Regions from separate parts of the Kitasatospora sp. NPDC032150 genome, predicted to be linked through region 2. Evidence: riboswitches for the same ligand, from Rfam matches in the RefSeq annotation. Region 2 holds a riboswitch; the other holds the start of a gene.
The links. Region 2 has a riboswitch for cyclic di-AMP ahead of ACZ5ON_RS09435 (M23 family metallopeptidase). Riboswitches for the same ligand answer to the same signal wherever they lie in the genome.
Positions count from the first base shown of each region.

Region 1: linked by a shared signal. The riboswitch ahead of ACZ5ON_RS02285 (CAP domain-containing protein) and the one ahead of ACZ5ON_RS09435 (M23 family metallopeptidase) in region 2 are both predicted to bind cyclic di-AMP.

Region 1 covers NZ_JBVIMH010000001.1:519,723-523,257, forward strand. The annotation lists gene pdxR (MocR-like pyridoxine biosynthesis transcription factor PdxR) at 1-747, opposite strand, end outside; gene ACZ5ON_RS02280 (DsbA family protein) at 844-1,488, shown strand; cyclic di-AMP (ydaO/yuaA leader) riboswitch at 1,759-1,927, shown strand; gene ACZ5ON_RS02285 (CAP domain-containing protein) at 1,930-2,877, shown strand; gene ACZ5ON_RS02290 (hypothetical protein) at 2,981-3,247, opposite strand.
Region 2 covers NZ_JBVIMH010000006.1:12,708-31,180, reverse strand. The annotation lists gene ACZ5ON_RS09485 (cytochrome P450) at 1-603, opposite strand, end outside; gene ACZ5ON_RS09480 (GTP-binding protein) at 600-1,202, opposite strand; gene ACZ5ON_RS09475 (DUF742 domain-containing protein) at 1,180-1,554, opposite strand; gene ACZ5ON_RS09470 (roadblock/LC7 domain-containing protein) at 1,551-1,964, opposite strand; gene ACZ5ON_RS09465 (sensor histidine kinase) at 1,948-3,246, opposite strand; gene ACZ5ON_RS09460 (PP2C family protein-serine/threonine phosphatase) at 3,520-4,653, opposite strand; gene ACZ5ON_RS09455 (hypothetical protein) at 4,783-4,986, opposite strand; gene ACZ5ON_RS09450 (TetR/AcrR family transcriptional regulator) at 5,315-5,881, opposite strand; gene ACZ5ON_RS09445 (alpha/beta fold hydrolase) at 5,881-6,705, opposite strand; gene ACZ5ON_RS09440 (tautomerase family protein) at 6,913-7,116, shown strand; cyclic di-AMP (ydaO/yuaA leader) riboswitch at 7,288-7,444, shown strand; gene ACZ5ON_RS09435 (M23 family metallopeptidase) at 7,456-8,331, shown strand; gene ACZ5ON_RS09430 (hypothetical protein) at 8,436-9,299, opposite strand; gene ACZ5ON_RS09425 (GNAT family N-acetyltransferase) at 9,386-9,994, shown strand; gene ACZ5ON_RS09420 (sensor domain-containing protein) at 10,065-10,808, shown strand; gene ACZ5ON_RS09415 (hypothetical protein) at 10,851-11,567, opposite strand; gene ACZ5ON_RS09410 (hypothetical protein) at 11,606-11,821, shown strand; gene ACZ5ON_RS09405 (hypothetical protein) at 12,028-12,252, opposite strand; tRNA gene ACZ5ON_RS09400 (tRNA-Met) at 12,701-12,774, opposite strand; gene ACZ5ON_RS09395 (PrsW family intramembrane metalloprotease) at 12,849-14,201, opposite strand; gene trmB (tRNA (guanosine(46)-N7)-methyltransferase TrmB) at 14,525-15,355, opposite strand; gene lhgO (L-2-hydroxyglutarate oxidase) at 15,510-16,748, opposite strand; gene ACZ5ON_RS09380 (hypothetical protein) at 16,912-17,382, opposite strand; gene ACZ5ON_RS09375 (MFS transporter) at 17,444-18,473, opposite strand, start outside.

The DNA of each region.
Region 1 (3,535 bases), on a different contig from region 2:
ATAGACCAATCTGGCCTCCCGGGGGAGGGCGTCCACCATCAGCCCCTCGGCGTCCACCGGTACGCCGACCACCCGTGCGCCCAGTGAGCCGAACAGCAGTCGCGCTGGCGGGTAGCCCGGTTCCTCGACGGCCACGCAGTCCCCGGGCTCGATCACCACCCGGCCGACGAGGTCCAGTGCCTGCTGCGCCCCCTGGGTCACCAGGACGTCCTCGGCCGTGGCCCGAACCGAGCGGGAGAGGCCGACGTGGCGGGCGATGGCCGCGCGCAGATCGGCGTGGCCCTCGGGCGGCCCGTAGTCGGCCCGGCCGAGCCCGCTCGGCCGCAGCTCGTCGGTGATCAGCCGCCGCCAGGTCTGGAAGGGGAACAGTCGCCCGTCGGGCGTGCCCGCGCGGAAGTCGTAGACGGGCTCCGGGGATCGGCCCTGAGCAGCCGGGACGGACTGCCAGATCCGCCTCGGCTGCGCCCCGGGCCCGGCCGGTGCGCGGCGGGTGGCCAGCGTGCCGACGGACTGCCCGGACACGAAGGTGCCCGACCCCGCCCGGCCCTGGAGGAAGCCCTCCGCGGCCAGCCGCTCGTAGGCCGAGGCCACGGTGTTGCGGGACACCCCGAGCCGGCGGGCCAGCTCCCGGCTGGGCGGCAGCCGTTCGCCGGGGCGCAGCCGTCCGTCCAGGACCGCGTCCAGCAGGTGCCGGTAGATCCGGGCGGCTCGATCGCCCCGCTCGCTGAGGGTGACATGTACATCCATGATTGGCCCAATCAGATTGATCCGAATTGGAGCTTAGCCAAGGCCAGTTGGTCACATAGCGTCTCCTCGGACACTCAAGGAACAGGAGATTCACACATGGCGACCACTGCCGAGATGACCGTTGAGACGACGACCGTGGACATGTGGTTCGACCCGGTGTGCCCGTGGGCGTGGATCGGCTCGCGCTGGCTGCTGGAGGTGGAGCAGGTCCGTCAGGTCCGCACCCGATTCCGGGTGTTCGGTCTCGCCGCGCACAACGACGGCCGCGAGGTGGACGACTGGTACCGGCAGTGGCTCGCCGAACGGCGGGGCCCGGCCAGGGTGGTGCTGGCCGCCGAACGCGCGCACGGCAACGGGGTGTTGCGGGATCTGTACGCCGCGCTCGGCAACCGGATCCACCTGGAGAAGGCCCCCGTCGGCCGAGAGCTGTACCTGGCCGCGCTGGAGGAGGCGGGCCTGCCCGCCGGACTCGCCGACGCCGCCGATGACGCCGGGCTCGACCCGCTGCTGCTGGCCGGCAACCGGGTGGCCCTCGACCCCGTCGGCGAGGACCTCGGCGTGCCCGCGATCCACATCCCCGGTCCCGACGGCTCGGTCAACGCGTTCTTCGGCCCGGTGGTGAGCCCGATCCCCCGCGGTGAGGCGGCCGGGCGGCTGTGGGACGGCATACTGCTCGTCACGGAGGCCGAGGGGTTCTTCGAACTCAAGCGCGGCCGCACCTGCGGGCCGATCGTCGACTGACGCGCGCCGGCCGCCTCGTCCGCCCCCGCCCCCCGTGGGGGCGGCGGCCGTCGCGACCGCCATCAACAGTCGAGAGATTTGTCCGATTAGGTCACTTATGTAGGATTACGTCAGTGAATATGGCTATCCATCAGATCTTCACTGGATGTCCATGTGATGCGCATGATACGAACTTGTGTCTTGCAGGCCGATCTGCCTAGCGTTCAGGCTGTCCGCACCTGCGGACCCTGCCGCCGGGACGCCGAGTCCTGTCCACCGGTCGGCCGGACGTCGAGCAGTGCACCGGGCAGGAGCGGGGGAACCAGGTAGTTTGCCGCGCCCTGCTCGACCCGTTCGCGGGCGAGACGAGTGCGGCTAGGGGTGAAGCCGCCGTGTGCGGCCGGGCTACCTCACGGCCCGAACCCGACAGCTCACCTCGCAGGCGTCGCAGAGGGACGCCCCATGCTGAATTCAGGTACCGGCCGGCATCGCCGTGCGCGCCGGAGGCACACCCCGCGGCTGGCCGCCACCGCCGGGATCGCCGGCGCCGGCTTCATGCTGCCGCTGCTGAGCGCGAGCGGAGCCTCCGCCGCGCCCGGCTCCCACACCTACGCGAGCCATGCCGGCTGGCAGGACCACCATCAGGACCGGCACCAGGGCGACGCCGATCGGCACCGCCACCACCAGGCCGGCCCGCACGCCGGGCCCTCCGCTCCGGCCTCGGCCGAAGCCTCGCACGCCTCGCCGTCGCCGTCCGCCCCGGCCTCCCACGCACCGGAGTCCGCGACTGCGCGCCCCGGCGGCGAGTCCCAGGGCTCCCACTCCGCGCGGCCCTCCGCGCCGGCTTCGGCCCCGGTGTCGCACACGTCCGCGCCGTCGTCTCCGGCCGCGTCGCCGTCCGCCCCGGCCGCGCACGCCCCCACCACTCCGGCCGCGCCCACCACTCCGGCCGCGCCCACCACCCCGGCCGCGCAGACCGGTTCGAGCTCGGACGCCGTGCAGCAGGTGCTCGGCTTGATCAACCAGGCACGGGCCGCCCAGGGCCTGCCTGCCTACACCATCACGGCGGGGCTGACCAGCAGCGCCGAGGCCCACAACCACACGATGGCCGGTGGCTGCGGCATGTCCCACCAGTGCCCGGGCGAAGCCGAGTTGGGGGCGCGGGTGACGGCCGCGGGCGTCCAGTGGAACGCCGTCGGGGAGAACATAGGCTACGGCAACGGGGTCTCCACCTCGGCCCAGGACATCGCCGCCATGGCGGTCAGTCTGACCCAGGACATGCTGAACGAGACGCCGCCGGACGACGGCCACCGCAAGAACATCCTCAGCAGCGAGTTCACCCACATCGGCATCGCCGTCTACCGCGATGCCAGTGGAACCGTCTGGCTCACTCAGGACTTCTCCAACTGACCCGTCCGTCAAGGGCGTAGGCCGAGGCCGATCCGACCCAGTCCCGGGCGGGTCGGGCGCCTCCGCCCCGCGGGCGCCAGTCCCGGGTGGAGCGGCCGGAGGGTCAGGAGCTGAGGTCGAGCGCGCCCATCGGGTGGCCGGCCCAGATTGCCCGAGCAGCCTCGTGCGGGTGTGCGACCACCTGCGGGCGCTCGGTCGCGAAGGCCCGCGTCAGCCGGTCCGGAGAGGAGTAGCGCGGCCAGCCGGCCTGCCCGGTGGCCGCGAACTCGCTCCAGATCCCGCGGAAGGAGGCGATCCCCGCAGGGCCGATGCCTCGGACGGTGCCCTGGGCGGTGCGGACCTCGGGAAAACCGGGCAGCGGAGCGCGCACGGCGGGACCTCGCACGGTCGGGCGGGTCGGCGGTCGCCGGCCCCGGCGACGACCCTGACAGCTAATTGGGGAGACTTCCCCAATTAGCTGTCAGGGTCGTCATTCCGTCTCGAGGGGGTGGTTAGCGGCCCCGCTCGGGAGGGCAGAATGCATCCGGTCCGTGCTCGTACGCTCCCCGCGTGCGCTGCGCGCTCCCACTCACGCCGTACGCCCGCCGTCCAGTACCGCCGCACGCCGCGTCGCGCCGCCGAGCACCGCACCACCCAGCCGTGCGCGGGTGCTGCTTGC
Region 2 (18,473 bases):
CTGGGCGATCAGGTCGGCGGTGCCGTCCGGACCCAGGCCGTCGATCAGGGAGTTGGCGGCGTTCTCGGTCAGCTGCCGCAGTTGCCGGTGGTCGATCCGGGCCAGGGTGTCGGCGACCGCGCCCCGCAGCCGCTGGTGGTCGGCACCGTCCAGGGTGAGCAGGGTGGGCCGCCAGGAGGTCATCGGCAGCAGCGGCGAGTCGGGCTTGAGCCTGCCCTCCCGGGGTACCCGCCAGCGGCGTGAGTCCTTGGAGAACAGCTGCTCGTTGCGGGTGAGTTCGAGCAGTTCGGCGTAGCCGAGCACCAGCCACGCCTCGACTCCGGGCTCCAGCTCGATCGGGGCGACCGCGCCGTGTTCCGCCCGCATCCTGGCGTAGAGGCCGTGCGGGTCGTCGGAGACCGAGGCGCCGTACAGCGGTGCGCTACCGAGCTTGTCGTGCATCGGGCAGCCGGGCGGCGGGACCCGGGCGCCGGACGGTCTGCCCGCCCCGGGGTGTTCCGGTCCGCCCGGGGCGCCCGCGGGGTGGCCCGGCACATCCGCCGAGGGCGGCGCGCCGGTCGGCTCCGACGGCTGGACCAGGCTGTCCTGCTGGGGAGTCGTCATGGCTGCAGCTCCAGGGCCGTGGTGGAGTGCAGGTGGTCGACGAAGTCGATCAGGACGTCGTAGGCGGCCCGGCGGTCCCGGGCGTCACACCTGAGGATCGGCACCTCGGGCAGCAGGTCGAGCGAGGCGCGCAGCTCCTCCTCGGGGTAGGCGGGCGTGTCGGGGAAGGCGTTGACGGCGACGGCGAACGGGATCCGCCGCTCCTCCAGTTGCCCGAGCACGTCGAAGCTCTCCTCGATCCGCCGGGCGTCGACCAGCGCGATCGCGCCGAGCGCGCCGCGCGAGAGGTCATCCCAGAGCGGCCAGAACCGCTGCTGCCCGGGGGTGCCGAAGAGGTAGAGGGCGAGCCTGGGGTTGAGCGTGATCCGACCGAAGTCCAGCGCGACCGTGGTGGTGGTCTTCTCGGGGCGGCCGGTGAGGTCGTCCACGTCCACGCCGGCGGCGGTCATGGTCTCCTCGGTGCGCAGCGGTGTGATCTCGCTCAGCGAGCCGACCAGGGTGGTCTTGCCCACCCCGAACGGACCGGTGATCAGGATCTTCACCGCGCCCTGCACGGTGGACGGCAGGTAGACCGGCTCAGCGGAGTTGGCGGAGGCCAACGAGCACCTCTTCCAGGAGGGTTGCGGGCAGGCGCTTGGCCTGCGGTACGGGTGGGACTGCGGGGGGCAGGACCTGGACGGCGCCGAGGTCCCGGAGGTCGCCGACCAGCACCTTGACCACGGCCAGCGGCAGGCCGAGGTGGGCAGCGACCTCGGCGATCGAGAGCAACTCCCGGCAGAGCAGCAGGATGCGCCGGTGCTCGCGGTTCAACCCGGGCTGCCGATGCAGGAGTTCGTCGATCAGGATGGCCGGGTCCACGCTGATCAGGCTCTCCAGCGCCAGCTCCTGGTCGGGTCCGTTGGGCCGGCTCCGGCCGCCCGTGATCACATACGGCCGGACCGGGCCGCTCAACGCGCCTCCCCCAAGGCCGCCTCCACCCGCGGCGGGCTGGTCAGATGGGTGCCGATCCGCTCCACCAGCATCTGCATCTGGTACGCCACCAGGCCGGCGTCCACGGCCTCGCTGGTCACCACGGCCAGGTGGGCGCCGGCTCCGGCGGCCACGATGAACAGGTAGCCGCCGCCGTACTCGATGATGATCTGGCGGGTGGTGCTCTGCCGGCCGCCGAAGCCCTGTGCCACTCCGCGAGCCAGCGACTGCAGGCCGGAGCAGGCGGCGGCCAGCCGCTCGGCGTCGTCGCGGGCGATCCGCTCGCTGCGGCCGATCTCCAGGCCGTCACTGGACACCACGACGGCGTGCTGCACCTCGGGAACGCTGATGATGTCGGCCAGCAGCCAGCCGAGGTCAGGAGTGGTGGTCATGGAACTCTCCGGAGTGCTGGGGGGATTGGGGGGAAGGGGAAGCGGGGGGAGAAGCGGGGAGGCCGTCGGGCCGGGTCTGCTCGCGGGCCGCCGAGCGGCCGTCGGCGGTACCGGCCTGGAAGAGGGACATGAAGGTCTGCGCGTCGCGTGCGGAACGCGGTGGCACGGGCAGTTCGAGGGTCGTCTCGTCCGGGCCGTCGGCGGGCGCGGGGGCGGCGTGCCGCCGGTTGGCCCGGCGCGGCAGGCCGCCGGGGGTGGACGGGGGCGCGGGTACCTGCTCCTGCGGGGCGAGCCGCTGCTGCCGGGGGATCCGGTCCACCGGTGGCTCCTGGCGGCCGGTCCCCGCTCCCGCCGGGCGCTCGAAGGCATCCGTGCTCCGTCCGGTGGCGGGCCCGGGCAGCGGGTCGGTGAGCAGCGGGGTCGGCAGCAGCACCACCACCCGCACCCCGCCGTAGGGCGAGGGGGCGGAGCTGAGGGTGACCCGGAAGCCGTACTGCTCGGCGAGCCGGCCGACCGCCGCCAGCCCCAACTGCGGTACCTCGCCGAGTCGGGAGACCTCCATGGCGCCGCCGCCCGCGAGTGCGGCGGCGGCCTTCTCGACGGCCTGCTCGGACATGCCGACCCCGGCGTCGTCGATCTCGATCACCGCGCCGTTGTGCACCGGCATCAGGGTGACGTGGACCTGGGTGCTGGGCGGCGAGTACCGGGTAGCGTTGTCGAGGAGTTCGGCGATGGCGTGGATCAGCGCCTCGGCGGCGGCGCCGACCACGGCGGTCTCGATCCGGCTGCGGATCACCACCCGCTGGAACGGCAGGATCCGGGACTGGGCGCCGCGCACCACGTCCTCCAGCGCGACCGGTTCGGGCCAGTGCCGTCCGGCCCGGGCGCCGCAGAGCACGGCCAGGGTCTGTGCCAGGCGGGCCTGTTGGGCGGCCGCGTGGTCGGCCTTGAGCAGCCCCTCCAGTAGGGCCGGGTCGTCGTGCCGGCGCTCCATCTCGTCCAGGCCGGCCTGCTGGTCGTGGGCCATCACCAGGATGCGCCGGGCGACGCTGAGGAAGGCCCGGCGGGTGGAGGCGTTGAGCTCCTGCTCGCGCTCGATGGCGGCGTGCTCGCTGCTGCGCAGTTCGGTCTCGTTCTGCAACTGTGCGCGCAGGGCGGCGAACTCCTGCTCCTGGGTGTGGAGTCGGGCCCTCAGGGTACGACTGACCGCGCGGTACCGTGCGGCGGCCAGGAGGGAGAGGGCGGCGAGCACGCCGGCAGCCGGACCGCACCACTGAGTCATCGTCACGCCGGGGATTCTAGGGGGATGATCCTACGTATGTGTGAACGTATCTGACGTTCAGTGACCCGATCGCGACATTTCTGCTGCTGGACAGCTCAACTAGGACCAAAGTTGGCCTGATCGGGCTACAGTTCACCCCCGCGACAGCTCAAATCCGGTTACCTGTCGGTAGTTTCGCTCGATCCGGTGATCCGGTGATCCGGTGATCCGGTGCCGGGCCGGCGGACGGGGGACCACCCGGATCGCGGCACCGCCCGGCCGCCTCCGGCCGGTTCAGCTGCCCGCGCCCAGCCGGCGCACGATCACCACCGTCCGGTCGTCGGCGACGTTGCGGGCGACCGTCTGCAGCAGCTCCGCCGCCGGATCGGCCGGACCGCCGTACCGGAGCAGCGGTGCGGCCGCCTCCAGCAGTCGCCCGATGCCCTCGTCGATGTCCTCGCCGGGCACCTCGACCAGGCCGTCGCTGTAGAGCAGCAGCGAGTCCCCGTACGCGAGCCGCCCGGCGTTCGGGGGGTAGCGCGTCCCTGCGAAGATCCCCAGCGCGGGTCCGCTCTCGCCGCGCAGCTCCCAGCGGCCGCCGTTCGCGCGGTGGTAGTGCGCGGCGGGCGGGTGCCCGGCGTTGAACAGCCGGTAGCGCCCGGTCGATGGGCTGAGCGCGAGGTGGACGGCGGTGGCGAACTCGTCCTCCCAGTCGCCGGCGGCCAGGTAGTCGTTGGCTCGGGGCAGGAAGGCCTCGGGCGGCACCGAGCCGAGCAGCATCGCGAACGCCCCGGACAGGTGCATCGACCGCGCGGCGGCCCGGCTGCCCTTGCCCGAGACGTCGACCAGGACCACCTCCAGCAGGTCCCGGTCGGGCCGCTGCGAGGTGAGCAGGAAGTCACCGGCGAAGAACGCGCCGCTGACCGGGGAGACGGCCCGGTGGAAGCGCCAGTCCAGCAGGCGGTCGGGGAGGCGGCCGAGGTCCCGGGTGCGCTCGGCGAGTTCCAGCAGCATGGTGTCGCCCCGGGTGCCGCGCAGTCCGAGCCGGCTGCGGTGGCGGGACATCAGCAGCCCGATCACCGCGGCGAGCGCCACCATCAGCGCCGAGCCGAGGCGCACTCCGAGGGGCACGCGCAGCAACCACTGGGCGAGCAGCCCGAGCCCGACCGGGACCAGCAGCATGGCCTGCAGGCGGATGTGCAGGAGGAAGCCGCCGACCAGCAGCGGCAGCGCCAGCGCCGACGGCGGGCAGTCGTTCGGCGCGGCGATGGCGAGCAGGGTCAGCAGCGCACTGCTGATGGTGAGGAGACCGAGGGCGAGCCACTCGGCCTGCGGGTCGCCGTCCAGCAGCCGGCTCAGCCAGCGTCCGTAGGCGCCGCGCCGCAGCGCCCCGGCGAGCTGTCGTGCCACCGTGGTGACTGCGGGCACGAGGACCTCCGCCGAGACTCGGGCCAGGCCGCTGATCATCCGCCTGCTCAGGTCAATCTAGCGTCGCAGGTCCGGATCCCGGTGAATGTCGCGTCGGCACGAGGGGTGTCCCTTCGGCCGGGGCCGCGGCTACTGGCCGTCGCTCTCCCCGTACGGCTCCTGGGCCCGGGCGGGGACCGGCCGCAGTGAGCGCAGGCCGCGGGCGATCGCGAAGGCGCGCCGCGCGGTGTCGGCCAGCCCGCTGCCGAGGGGCGGCCGTACGGCCGCGGCCGGGCGGAGCTGCTCCGGGATGGGACCGGTACCGGGACGGGTGGTCCGCGTGGTCTGCGTCATGCCGCCCTCCTCCTCGTGATCGTGCCTCGGGGCCGCCTGCTCCGCGGCCCACGCCCCCGGCGGCGCGATGCGGGCCGCCCGGACGGTACCTACCCAGGCACACCGCCGGTGCGACCGGCGGTGTGCGACAGTTCGGTCTCGAATCCCCGGGTCCGCACCGATGCGTGCGCGGCGTCCGTCCGGATCGGCCCTGCCACGGTACGCGACCCGCTGCGGGCTCCTTCCGGCAGGCCCCCGCCGGTGAACCGCCGCACGGCTCCGCCCCGTTGGGCCACCCTGTGCCCCGGGCCCGGTCGGCGTCAAGCCGCCGCCCTCCCTGAAGCCGCATTCAGGCGGGCCAGGCCCGCAGCCCCTCGGTCAGCACCCGGATCAGCCGCTCCCGGGTCACCGCCAGGTCCTCGGTCAACTGGAAGGCCCCGCCGGCGCAGAGCGAGGCGAAGCCGTGGGCCATCGAGCGCACGGTACGCGCCGCGTGGATCGCCTCCGGGCCCTCCAGGCCGTATCCGCGCAGCACCGCCAGGATCACCCCGACCAGCCGGCCGGCCGCGTACTGCAGGTCCTCGTCCTCCTGGGGCGCTTGCGGCAGCGCGGCGTACCGGCGCGGGTGGCGGCCCGCGTAGTCCAGGTAGGCCGCCAGCAGGGCCTCGACCGCCTCGTCCCGACTGCGCCCCAGCACCGCCGCAGCCAGCTGCTCGGCCAGTTCCTCGGTGACCCGGACGGCGATCAGCCGGCGCAGTTCGGCCAGGCCGCCGCTGACGTGTTTGTACAGGGACGGGGTGGCGACGCCCGCGCGGGCGGCCACGGCGGCCAGGGTGAGGGCCTCGGGGCCCTCCTCGTCGATCAGTTCGAGGGCGTGGCCCACGACGGCGGCGGGGGTGAGTCCGACCCGGGGCATCAGGCGACCTCGTGCAGGAAGGGGAGCAGGGCGTCGGCGGTGGCCTCGGGGAACTCCGCCATCGGGTAGTGCCCGGCACCGTCGATCATCACCTTACGGCCACTCAGTGCGGCGGCCTGCCGGTCGGCGAGCGCGGCCGGGTCGGGGAAGTCGACGTCCTTACTGCCCATGATCACCAGGGCCGGGCAGCGTACCGCCGCCGCCGACCCGGCGGCGATGGAGTCGCCTTCCAGCTGGCCCCGGGTGGCGGCCTTCCGGCCGGGGGTGCGCAGCGCCGCCACCAGGTGGGCCCGGTGGCTCTCGAAGTCGACGGGCCTGCGCGAGGGGTAGTAGTACCGCTGGGCGGAGCCCCATATGCCGGGGAAGGCCAGCACCAGCGGGGCCAGTGCCTTCATCAGTGCCCGCTGGAAGGCGTTCGGCGAGTGTTCCAAGAAGGCGTCGATCACCGCGATCCCGGCGACCCGCTCGGGAGCGGCCCCGGCCGCCTTGGCCACGGTGGCGCAGGTGTACGAGTGGCCGACCAGGACGGCCCGTGCGACGCCCAGGTGGTCCAGCAGGGCGAGCACGTCGTGCGCGACCGCACCGGGGGAGTAGTCGTCCCAGGCGATCGAGGACTCGCCGAAGCCGCGCGGGTCCATGGTGATCACCCGGTGGCCAGCCGCGGTGAGCAGCGGCCGCAGGAGCCGGTACAGGGCACGGGATTCGAGCATCCCGGGCAGCAGCACCACGGGGGCGCCGCCGGCGGTGGTGCCGCTGTCGTCGAACGCGATCCTGCCGCCGGGGACGTCGAGGAACCGGGTGTCGGGGTGCTGGGTGCCGGGCATGGTGAGCCTCCGCAGTGGTGTCGCTGCTTTCTGTAGCCAAAAAGCTATGGCTAATAGCTTTAGCCGTCAAGGGGCTGCGGTGACTGCGGTGACTGCACTCGCGGACTCCGGCGGGGTGCTCGCCGTCCGGGGCCTTCCGGGCATTGGCGCTCCGGGGTCGTGCGATACGGTGCGGCTGACCGCCGAACCCGAACCTGAGGGGCCGTCATGCCGTTCATCAACGTCAAGCAGCTGGCCGGCCGCACCGAGGAGCAGAAGGCCGAGATCGCCCGCGAGCTCACCGAGGCGTACGCCCGGGCGACCGGCGTGCAGCCGGAGAGCATCTGGGTGGCGATCGAGGAGGTGCCGCGCGAGAACTGGGCGATCGCCGGTACGACCTTCGCCGAGCGGGACCGCCGGGCCCAGGGCTGATTCCCCTGGTGGATAACGGGCTGTCATGGGGCGATCTGGTCAATAGTCACAAATCGCCCATTGCGCCTCAGGAGCCAAGGACTTCACCAGGCGTGCAGCTTGGAATCATGGCCTTCTCGGATTAACGTTTGATAACGCAGCGCGGTCGGCAACGCCGTACCCGAACGGCACCGTGCGCCGTCGCCCAATCCCCAAGATCCGCCCCGTGGGTGGGTCCGGGAGCCGGGGAACCACGTTCCTGGGGTGAATCGGGTGGGCCCGCCCACTCGTAGGAGACCTTCCTGCTCCGAACCCGTCAGCTAACCCGGTCGGCGCGAAGGAAGGAAAGGAGCGCGCCCGGTGGCGTCCTTGTCGCACAGCCCTGCCAACCTCGGGGTCGGCAGCGTCGGGGTCGGCACCCAGCTGCTCGACCTTCCGCCGGAACCGGCCGCCGACGCCGACGGTGCGGCCCGGCACCGGATGCCCCGCCAGTCGCGCAGCGGCTCGCTGCTCGGCGTGACCGCGATGGCCGCCGGACTCGGCGCCACCGGCTTCGCCACCGCAGGACCGGCCGCCGCGGCCACCGCCACCCAGCCGCCCGCCCCCGCGCCGGCCTTCTCCGTCCCCGACACGGCCTCGGACCACGTCCTGGCCGCCGACCCCGGACTCACCCTCACCGCCCGAATCCAGCAGCAGGCCGACGGAGAGCGCACCAGCGCGGAGGAGGCCGCCCGGCTGGCCGCCGCCCAGGAGGCCGAGGCCAAGCGGGCCGTCCAGCAGGCCGAGGCCCAGGCCGTCGAGGAGCGCGCCCGGCTCGGCACCCTCCGGCCGCCGGTCGACGGCCACACGCTCGCGGCGCGGTTCGACCAGGCCGGTTCGCACTGGTCCCAGCCGCACACCGGCCTGGACTTCGCCGCCCGCACCGGCACCCCGGTCACCGCCGTCGGTGCGGGCACCGTCACCGCGGCCGGCTGGTCCGGCGCGTACGGCTACCGGGTGATCCAGACCCTGCCCGACGGCACCGAGATCTGGTACTGCCACCTCTCCGCCATCTCCGCCGTGTCCGGACGGGTCACCGCGGGCACCCAGCTCGGCCGGGTCGGCGCCACCGGGCACTCCCGCGGCCTGCCGTCGGGCGTGCCCCTCGGCCCCCACGTCCACCTGGAGGTCCGCCCCGCCGGGGGCGCCCCGGTCGACCCGCTGGCCTGGTTCCACTCCCACGGCCTCCAGCCGTAACGGCCCCAGGCCGCCGGGCGTGCCCCGGCCCCCCGGCCGGGCCCGGTGCACCCTGGTGCCGGGGCACGGTGCGGCGGGTCGCCGGGCGTACGGCGGCCGGCCGGTCAGGCGTCCGTGCCCGCCACGTACTCCTCGATCTCCGCCGTCTCCGGCTCCGGCGCCAGGTCCGCGAACTCCGTCACCAGCAGCTCGGGCAGCCCCGGTACCGTCCACTCCCCGCACAGCCGCAGCGCCTCCGCCGCCACCGCCGCCTCGAAGCTCTCGAAGTCACCGGCGAGTTCGTCGGGCATCGGCAGGCCCAGCGCGTTCCGCCCGGCCAGGTTGCGGTAGCTGCGCTGCATCAGCCGGTTCTCCAGCAGCAGTCGTGCCCCGTCGGTGGCCATCCCCACCGAGAGCACCCGCGCCCGGTTCCAGCCCTCGTCCCCCCGCACCGGCTCCATCGGCCCCAGCTCCTCCAGCCAGGCGAAGCGCGCGATCCGCTGGTCCTCCGTCAGCGCGCGGAACTCCTCCAGCCAGACCCGTACGGCCGCCGCGTCGCCGACGTCCACACCGTCCGCGCGCAGCAGCAGCGTGTACAGCCGGGGCCAGGTCAGCAGGTGCGGCCGGCGCAGCAGGTCGCAGAGCAGCTCGCCCTGCCACTCGGCCTCCGCGTGCAGCCTGGCGTGCCGCTTGGCGTTCAGTCGCCGGGCCGCCCGCTGATGATCGATCAGCAGTCGCACGGCCCGCCCGTACGCCTCCGGCTCGGCCGCGGGCTGTACGTACAGGTAGAGCTGCTCGTACAGCAGCTGCTCCAGCAGCGGCGAACTCAGCTCGGGGAAGCCCTCGTGCATCGGTGCGTCGCCGAGCTCCAGCAGGGTGAGCACCGTCCGCAGCGCCTCTTCGGGCACCGGCTCGTACCCGTGCTCGGCCGCCCAGGCGAGCAGATCGGTGGTGCGGGTACCCGGGGTGAGCTGCAGATCGTGGTTCACGCTACGTACCGTAGCCGGTGCCCGGGGGTACGGCCTCCGTGCGGGCGCCGCACCCGTGGCCGGGGCCCGCTGTAGGGTCGGACGGCATGGAGCCAGAACCGGGACCGGCCGGGCCGGGACGGGCCGTGCTGCTGGCCGGCCCGCGCCTCGCCCTCCGCGAGTTCCACCACACGCCCCGCGACGTGGACGCCCTGCACGCCGTCTTCGGCGACCCGGAGGCCGCCAGGTACCTACCCTTCGAACCGCGCGACCGTGAGACGTGCGCCGACCAGATCGAGCTCTACGTCGAACAGGCCGAGGCCGAGCCGCGCACCGTCTACCGGCTCGCCGTCACCGTGCTCGCCGACGACGAACCCGAGTGCGCCACGCCGATCGGCACCGCCGTCCTCGACCTCGGCGACCACCGCTCCGCCGCCCTCGGCTACGCGCTGCGCCCGGACACCTGGGGCCGCGGGTACGCGAGTGAAATCACCGCGCTGCTATGCGAGTTCGGCTTCCGGACCCTCGGACTGCACCGCCTCGCCGCCCGGGTCGACCCGGAGAACACCGCCTCCGTCCGCGTGCTCACCAAGGCCGGCTTCCAGCCGGAGGGCCGGATCCGGCACGACCTGTGGCTGCGCGGCACCTGGCACGACTCGCTGCTGTTCTCGCTGCTGGACGACGAGTGGGTGTCGCCCGCTCCAGGACGGGGGTAGGGACAACCCCACCCCCGATCCGGCAGTGGGCTGCATTACGGCGGCGGCCCGGAACTGACACCGTTGAGGTGTGAGCACGGACGACACCAGGGGGACCGCGATGAGCAGCACCGCCACCGACAGCATCCACGGCACCGCCGGCCGCCCCTCGTGGGACGGCGCCGGGCCGCGGGGGTCCTTCTGGCTGGCCCCGGTCACCGCCGCCACCTGGCGGCAGGTCGGCTTCGCGTTGACCTCGCTGCCCCTCGCCGCGGTGGGCTTCAGCTTCGTCACCGCCTTCTTCAGCGCCGGTGTCGGTCTGGTGGTCACCGCACTGGGCCTGCCGGTGCTCGCGCTGCTGCTCGCCGGCGCCCGCGGGCTCGGGGCCCTGGAGCGTCACCGGGCCCGTACGCTGCTCGGCGCCGAGATAGCGGGGCCGGCCCCGGTCCGGCCCGGCCGCCCCGGCTTCTGGGGCCGGATCACCGCTCGGCTGGCCGACCCGGCGGGCTGGAAGGCGGCGCTGTACCAGGTGGTGATGTTCCCCTGGAGCATCCTGAGCTTCGTGGTCTCGACGGTCTTCCTCGCGGTCGGCTGGTCGCTCGCGCTCTACCCCGCCTACCACTGGGTGTTCCGCAAGTACCTGGGCTGGCCGGGCATGCGGCTGGTCGACTTCACCACCGAGAGCGGCCACTACGAGTACTACATAACCTCGGCCTGGCAGATCGCGGGCGTCTCGCTCCTCGGCATCGCGTTCCTCTACCTCGCCGCGGGCCTGGTCCGCGCGCTCAACGGCGTCAGCCGGGCGGCCATCCGGGGCCTGCTCTCCGACCGCTGAGCGCGGGCCGGCCGGTCACGGCCGCCGGGCCGGTCGGGCAGGCTAAGCCTGTGCCGCCTGTGCCCCGGCCGCGGTCCCGTCCGTGCCCGTGCCCGTTCCGGTTCCGGTCGCAGGTGTCGGCACGGTGGGGGTGCCCGTTCCGGCGGTTCCGGTCCCGGTCGCGGGTGTGGCCAGCAGTCGCAGGATCTCCTCGCCGACCACGCGCCGCCGCGAGTACGGCGGCACCGCCCGCACGTTGCGCAGCTTGTAGTCGACCGCCTCCCGCAGCATCGCCCGCTGCTCGTCCGTCAACGTCCCGCCGGTGGCGATCTCCCGGGCGGCGAGCAGCGCCTGCAGCAGCTCGAACGGCGAGAGGTTGCGGTCGACCGCCCGGATGATCAGATCGAGGTTGGCCGGGTCGGGCTTGCCCTGGAGCAGGGCGAGGGCCTGTACACGCAGACCCTCCACCCCGGTGTCGAACATCTTCCGGACCTCGGTCGAGGTGTAGTCGAGGTTGCTCGCCGAGTTGGAGGTCTGGGCCACCGAGTCCGCCAGGGTCTGCCGGTCGGCGGTGGAGAGCGCACGGGCCAGCAGCAGCCGGGTGAGCAGCCACCCGGACAGGAACCCGAGCACGCCGAAGTAGACCACCACCACGTCCACGAACACGGACGCGCCGTTCCCGCCCCCGACCAGCGGCGCCAGGGCGTCGCCCAACTGCCGCAGCCGGTGCGGCACCGCGCCGAGCTGGGTCAGCCCGGCACCCAGCAGGATCTTGGTCAAGTTCCAGGTTGGTGTTCGGCGCATAGCTCGCGGTGGAGGTGGCGCTCAGATCGCCGGGGTGCGCGGCCGCGCCGCTGCTGAGCAGGCGCGGGATACCGAACAGGAAGCCCAGCCCGCCGCCGACGGCCGTGGACATCGCGGCCACCAGCAGGCCCCCGCCGAGCATCCCCATCCAGTGCCCGCTCGCCGCCGAGCAGAGCGCCAGCCCGGCCAGGCCGGCGGCGACCACGCCGCCCAGGCCGTACCGCACCTGAGGGGCGAGTCCGTGCTCGTAACCTCCGTACCCGCGGCCGACCGCCCTGCGGCGCGCACCGGCCTTCGGCCTGGGCATCGCACCTGACACCGACCCGGACTCCGAACCGATCACCGACGGCCTCCCCCGATTCACCCGTGAGTCGCAGTGACTGTAGCGGTCATCGACGGAGCCGGACAGGGAGTGTGGCGGGGTTCAGGAGGCGGTCTAACGCTTGCCGGGCCGGGAGTACGGCCGGTCCCTGAAGCGTCGGCGGACCTCCCGGGCCGAGGCCCGCAGCTGGGTGAGCAGCAGTAGGAGCAGCCACGGGCCCGTGATCAGCAGGGTGTTCCTGGCCCAGCTCTGGTGCGCGATCCGGACGGACGCCCAGGAGAGCACCACCGCCAGGGCGAGACCGGCGACCAGAAGCACTCGGCGGAGGTGTCTGGTCATCTGGGGGCTCCCGGGCAGTGGCGCATGGTGGATCACAGTGCCGACCAGTCTTCCCGGCTCGCCTTCGGGTGATCCTAACGTTCCACAGATTGGGATCACCGGATCGAATCCAACTCAGGCCGGAAATGCCGAACCCCCGGGGCCTCGCTCTGAGGGTCTCCCGGGGGAACGACAACATCTGCGCGGTAACGCGTCCGCGGGGGCCGAACCTAGTAGGCGGCCGCCACGGAGGCGCGCCAGAGCGAGTCAGACGCGCCTACGTGCGCAGTAGCGTGTGTACTCAACTCAGGATCACCTCCTTCCGTGTTCTGAGCCCAACGATAGGCAGGCCGAAGATCAGAGGCAACGGATTATCCGCGCAGGAGTGCGGAGCGGGGCGCGGCGAGAAGCGGAGCGGGGAACGCAGAAGGCCCGGCAGACGAATCTGCCGGGCCTTCTGGCTACTGAGTAGCGGGGACAGGATTTGAACCTGCGACCTCTGGGTTATGAGCCCAGCGAGCTACCGAGCTGCTCCACCCCGCGTCGGTGAACACAACAGTACGGGAGAGCCGCCGATAAGGGAAATCGGTTCTGTCACGGTCCCGGCCGCGGGTGGCTCATGCGGCCCTCCCCCGTCTGGCCGAGCGCCCGGCAGCCGGATCGCCGGCCGGGTGGTCCGGGTGCCGGCCGATCCGCAGGCTCCGGGCCCGGGCCCAGACCGCGAAGCAGACCAGGGCGACGAAAGCGGGCACCATCACCGCCCCGTACACCAGCAGGAAGCCGTGGGTGCCGAGCCCGGCGGCGGCGTTCCAGACGCCGTGCAGGGCCATCGCCAGCAACAATCCGACCGGTGCGGCCAGCCGGGCCGCCCAGCGGCGGCCGGTGGTCAGGCCGATCGCGATGCCGAGCCCGGTGAGGGCGCTGAACAGCGGGTGGGCGAACGGGGAGAGCAGCCCGCGCAGGACGAAGGTGTGCACGGTGGTGTCGAAGTCCCGCAGGCTGGGCGGCTCGCCGAGGCCGATGCCGTCCAGCCTGGTCTGCTGGTCGTCGGTGAAGGCCCGCCCCAGGTAGAGGGCGTTCTCGGTGAACCCGAAGCCGCAGGCGGTGGCCCCGCCGAGGACCACCCCTGCGGCCAGGGTGCGCGGACTGGAGCGGGCCCGCCGCCGCCCGTCGCGCGGGTGCGGGCCGTGGTAGGTGACCGGACGGAAGTACGGCAGCGGACGCAGGTACCGGCGCAGCCGGGGTGCGTTGCGCAGGCGGCGCACCGAGCGGCGCAGCGGCGCCGGGGACCGCCGGGCCAGAACGGCACAGGTGCGCTCGGCTCGGCAGCGCAGCCGCCGGTGCAGCGGGAGCAGCAGCATGACCAGGGCGGCGCCCTTGGCGCTCTCCTCGATCAGCGGGGTGGCGAACTCGGCGCCGATCGTCTCGCCGCGCGCGCTGCCCTGGTGGGCGATCAGGAAGTCGCTGGCCCAGCCGTTCGCCATGATCGCCACGGTGGTCGCCGCGAAGGCGCCCCAGGCGAGGCAGAACAGGGTGTGCCGCAACGGCACCCGGGCGGTCTGGTTGAGCCAGGCGAGCGCGCCCAGCACGAAGGGCAGTGGCAGCAGCGCCAGCCCGAGGCCGACCAGCAGTCCGGTGGTGCCGGTCTGCCGGTGCACCAGCTCCAGGATGAGCACGCCGCAGGCGGCGAGCGCGACGGCGGCCAGCGCGGACGAGAGCGCGGGGTAGCGCAGCTCGGCGGCCCGCCGGAGCAGGTTCTCCAGCCGGACGTACGGGGGCCAGGCCAGCAGTCGGTCGGCCCGTCGCACCCGGGGCCCCGGGATCGGTCGGGTGCCGGCGGAGTGCGCGGACGCGCTGGCGGCGGACCCGGGTGGTTCGGCGGCGTCCGGCGCAGCGGCCAGGGTGGGGGAGGCGGCTGCGGCGGGGGGCGCTGCGTCGGGGGATGGGCCGTCGCTGGACGGACTGCTCACCCGGAAAGGGTAGGGGAACGGCGCGGTTCCGGGGAGCCTCCCGGCACGATCGGTGTCGGGAGGGTCACCACGGGTGACGGGGCTTCGGGTTGCTCGGGGTGCCGACGCCGTGATCGCGGCGTCGCCGTCCGGGAGTTCGGCGTGGCCGGAGCCTGTCGCCGGGGCCTGCCGTCAGGTGTCGCCGTCGGGCCCGCGGTCGGGACCTGCTGCCGGCCCCCTCGTCGGGACCTGCCGGAACCTCTAGATCGGTACCAGCTGTCGGTATCCGCTGCTGGTACCCGCCGTCGGGTACTGGTCGTCGGGTCCCGGTTGTCGGGCCGGTCTCAGCGGCGCCGGAACAGCAGGTCGTGCACGACGTGGCCCTTGGCCATCCCGGCGCGCTCGAACTTGGTGACCGGACGCCACTCGGGCCTCGGCGCGTAACCCGGCACGCTCCCCGCGGGATGGTCGGCGGGCTCCAGCCAGCCGGTGCCGTCGCCCTCGGGGTGCAGGTTCTCCAGCTCCGGCGAGGCGGAGAGCACGGCGAGCATCTGCTCGGCGTACGGCTCCCAGTCGGTGGCGCAGTGCACCAGCGCGCCGGGCGCCAGGCGGGGGAGCACCAGGTCGAGGAAGTGCGGCTGGACCAGGCGGCGCTTGTGGTGCTTGGGCTTGGGCCACGGGTCCGCGAAGTAGACCCGCAGGCCGGCCAGCGAGGCGTCCGGCAGCATGTCGCGCAGCAGGATCACCGCGTCGCCGGCGGCAAGGCGGACGTTCTCCGAGCCGTTGCGCTCCAGCATCTGCAGCAGGTTGCCGTGGCCGGGGGTGTGCACGTCGGCGGCCAGGATGCCCGTCGCCGGATCGGCGGCGGCCATCGTGGCGGTGGTCTCGCCCATGCCGAAGCCGATCTCCAGGGTGACCGGCAGGTCGCCGAACAGGCTGCTGAGGTCGAGCGGGCTGCCGTCGATCGCCAGGCCGTACCGTTCCCAGCCCCGGTCCAGCGCACTGGCCTGAGCGCTGGTCATCCGGCCCCGGCGGGGCTGGAAGCTGCGGATCCGGCGCTCGCTGTGCTGGGCCTCGGTGGCCTTGTGCGGGTACATCGGCGCGGGGTACGCGGCCGGAGCGGCGGAGAGCCGGGCGGACGGGGAGGGCTGGGTACTGGAGGCGGTGGCAGTCACAATCGCCCCATTCTACGGGGGTGCGCCCGGGAACCCCAGGGGCGAGCGAAGTGCCCCGGTCCCGTCCCCGCCCCTGTTCCTGTCCCGGTCCTGTCCCTGTCCCGGTCCTGTCCCTGTCCCGGCCCGGTCCTGCCCCCGTCCCGTCGTTGGGAACTCAGTCCTCCCGCTCCAGGGCGGCGAGCGCCCGGCGGGCGACCTCGCGGCCGATCGGCAGCGAGGCGGTGGCGGCCGGCGAGGGCGCGTTGAGCACATGGACGGTGCGCCGGGGCGAGGACGGGTCGTCCGGGTCGAAGCCGGCGAAGGCGAAGTCGTCCAGCAGTGAGCCGTCCCCGGCCACCGCCTGCGCCCGCACCCCGGCCGTGGTCGGCACCAGGTCGGACGCCGTGACCGCCGGAAGCAGCCGCTGCACGGCGGCCGTGAACGCCCGCTTGGAGAGCGAGCGGTGCAGTTCACCGAGCTCGTACCGCCAGTGCCGGCGCGCGATCTGCCAGGTGCCGGGGAAGCGGACCGTCTCGGCGAGGTCGCGCGGCCGGACCGTCCGCCAGTCGTAACCCTCGCGGGCCAGCGCGGGGACGGCGTTGGGGCCGACGTGGACGTCGCCGTGCACACCCCTGGTGAGGTGCACGCCGAGGAAGGGGAACGCCGGATCGGGCACCGGGTACACCAGTCCCCGGACCAACTCCCGCCGCTCCTTGGTGAGTTCGTAGTACTCGCCGCGGAACGGGATGATCCGCGCCCCGGGGTCGTCCCCGGCCATCCGCGCGATCCGGTCGCTGTGCAGCCCGGCGCAGTTGACCAGCACCGCGGTGCGCAGTTCCGCACCGCCTTCGATCTGTACGGCGATCCCGTCCGTGCGCCGCTCGACCCCCTCCAGCCCGCAGCCGGTGCGCAGCACCGCGCCCGCCTCCTCGGCGAGCGCCGCGTACCGCCGGGCGACCGCCGGGAAGTCGCAGATGCCGGTGGTGCCGATCCGCAGCGCCGCGATGCCGGTCACCTCGGGCTCGTACGCGGTGATCCCGGCGGCGTCCAGTTCGGTGACCGGGATGCCGTTCTCCCGGCCGCGCCGCGCCAGGGCGTGCAGCCGGGGCAGCTCCTCGCGTCCGGTGGCCACGATCAGCTTGCCGGTGACCTCGTAGGGGAGGCCCTGCGCACGGCAGAACTCCACCATCTCCGCGGCGCCCAGGGTGGCGTACCTGGCCTTCAGCGAGCCGGGCCGGTAGTACACGCCGCTGTGGATGACCCCGCTGTTGCGACCGGTCTGGTGGGCGGCGAAGCCGGGTTCCTTCTCCAGCAGCAGTACCCGCAGATCCGGCCGTTGCCGGGTGAGCGCGTACACGGTGGACAGTCCGACGATCCCGCCGCCCACCACCGTCACATCGAAGTCGTACGCCACAGCAGCACCTTCTTCCTCCCCCGGCACCCGCCGCCCAGGTGCCCGTGGCAGCGATGTTCCCAGGGGCGGCGGGCGATCACCAGGGGGGCGGGAGCCGTGCGGCTCCCGGCCCCGCTGCCCTCGGGGAGCGTCCGGGTGTGCCTCGGAGGGTGTCCCGATGTGCCTAGGCCTGGAGCCACGGCCAGTCGGCGTCGCGGCCGGCCTGGAGTAGCGGGATCAGCCGGAACGCCGCGTCGCTGAGCCCGCCGAAGGTGCGCCGGTTGCCCGTCCCGGACGGGCCGTGGCCGGTGGCGTAACCGGCGAGGTTCCAGGTGTAGAGCGGGACCTCGTCGGGCACGGGAGCCAGCGGGTCGCCGCCCCAACTGCCGTACGCCTGCTCGTCGGTGATCACCACCACCCGGTCGTGGCCCGCGTAGTGCTCGGCGACGGCTTCGGCGGTGTTGGTGCCGCCGAGGCTGTGGAACCGCTCCAGCACCCGGACGTCCGGCTCGCCGCGCCGCACCTCGACCGGTCGGCTGGTGCTGCCGAACTCCACCAGGTCGGCCCGCTCGGCCCGGATCTTGAACGCGGTGCCGAAGATCGCCGCCGAGTCGGCCCGGTTGAGCTGGGTCTGGGCGCTCGGCCGGTCGAACATCGAACCCGAGCGGTCGACCAGAGTCTGATAAGCAAGCCGAGTTGTTCCCGTAAACACGACACTACGCCGGCGCCACCAGCACCAGTCGCGCCCGCTCGGCCAACTCCCGCACCCTGCGCTCGTCCTGGAACGGTTCGAGGTGGCGCAGCAGCTCCGCCACGTAGTCGCGGCTGCGCTGCGAGGAGATCCGGCCGGCCACCTCGACCGCGCGTTCGCCGGCGGCGACGGCGGCGTCCAGGTCGCCCGCCTCGGCCTCGGCCATCGCCGAGACCACCAGCCGCAGGCCATGGGAGCGGACGAAGCCCTCGGTCGGACGGGCCAGCGCCTCGCGGGTGAACTGCCGGACCTTGGAAGGGACTCCGAGATCGCGGAAGCACTCGGCGGCGTCGGCGGCCAGCCGGTCGTAGGCGTAGAAGTCGATCCACGCCGGATCGGGATCACCGGAGCGCGAGCGTTCGAGTGCGCCCTCCGCCGCTGCGAGCGCGGTCGCACACGCCTGCGCGTTGCGGCTCTTCGCCTGGGCCCGTGCCTCCACCAGATGGAAGAAGCTCATGGTGCGGGCGGTCGCCAGCCCCCGGTTCCGCTCCAACGCGGCCTGGGCCAGGTCCACCGCCTCCTCGGCGAAGCCCCGGTAGCTGGCCTGCAGGCTCATCGAGGCCAGCACGTAGCCGCCGAGCGGGACGTCGGCCGCCGCGCGGGCGAGCCGCAGCGCCTGGATGTAGTACCGCTGGGCGGCCTCGTGCTGGCCGGTGTCGAAGGCCATCCACCCGGCCAGCCGGGTGAGTTCGGCCGTCGCGCCGAACAGCGCCCGCCCGACCGCGTCGCTGTACGAGGCCAGCAGCAGCGGCGCCGCCTCCACCCGCAGGCACTCCGGCACCATCGAGGAACGCCAGTCGCCGCCGCCGTACTTGGAGTCCCAGCGACGGGCCTCCTGGGCCGCCTCGCGCAGTTTGGCGGCGTCCGAGTGGCCCACCCGGTAGCCGGTCAGGTCCGGGGTCCGCGCCTCGCGGGCCACCGAGCCGTCGGCCGGGGTGATCAGCCAGCGCGAGACCGGGGTGGCGTACGCGGCGACCGAGAAGGTTCCGGCCAGG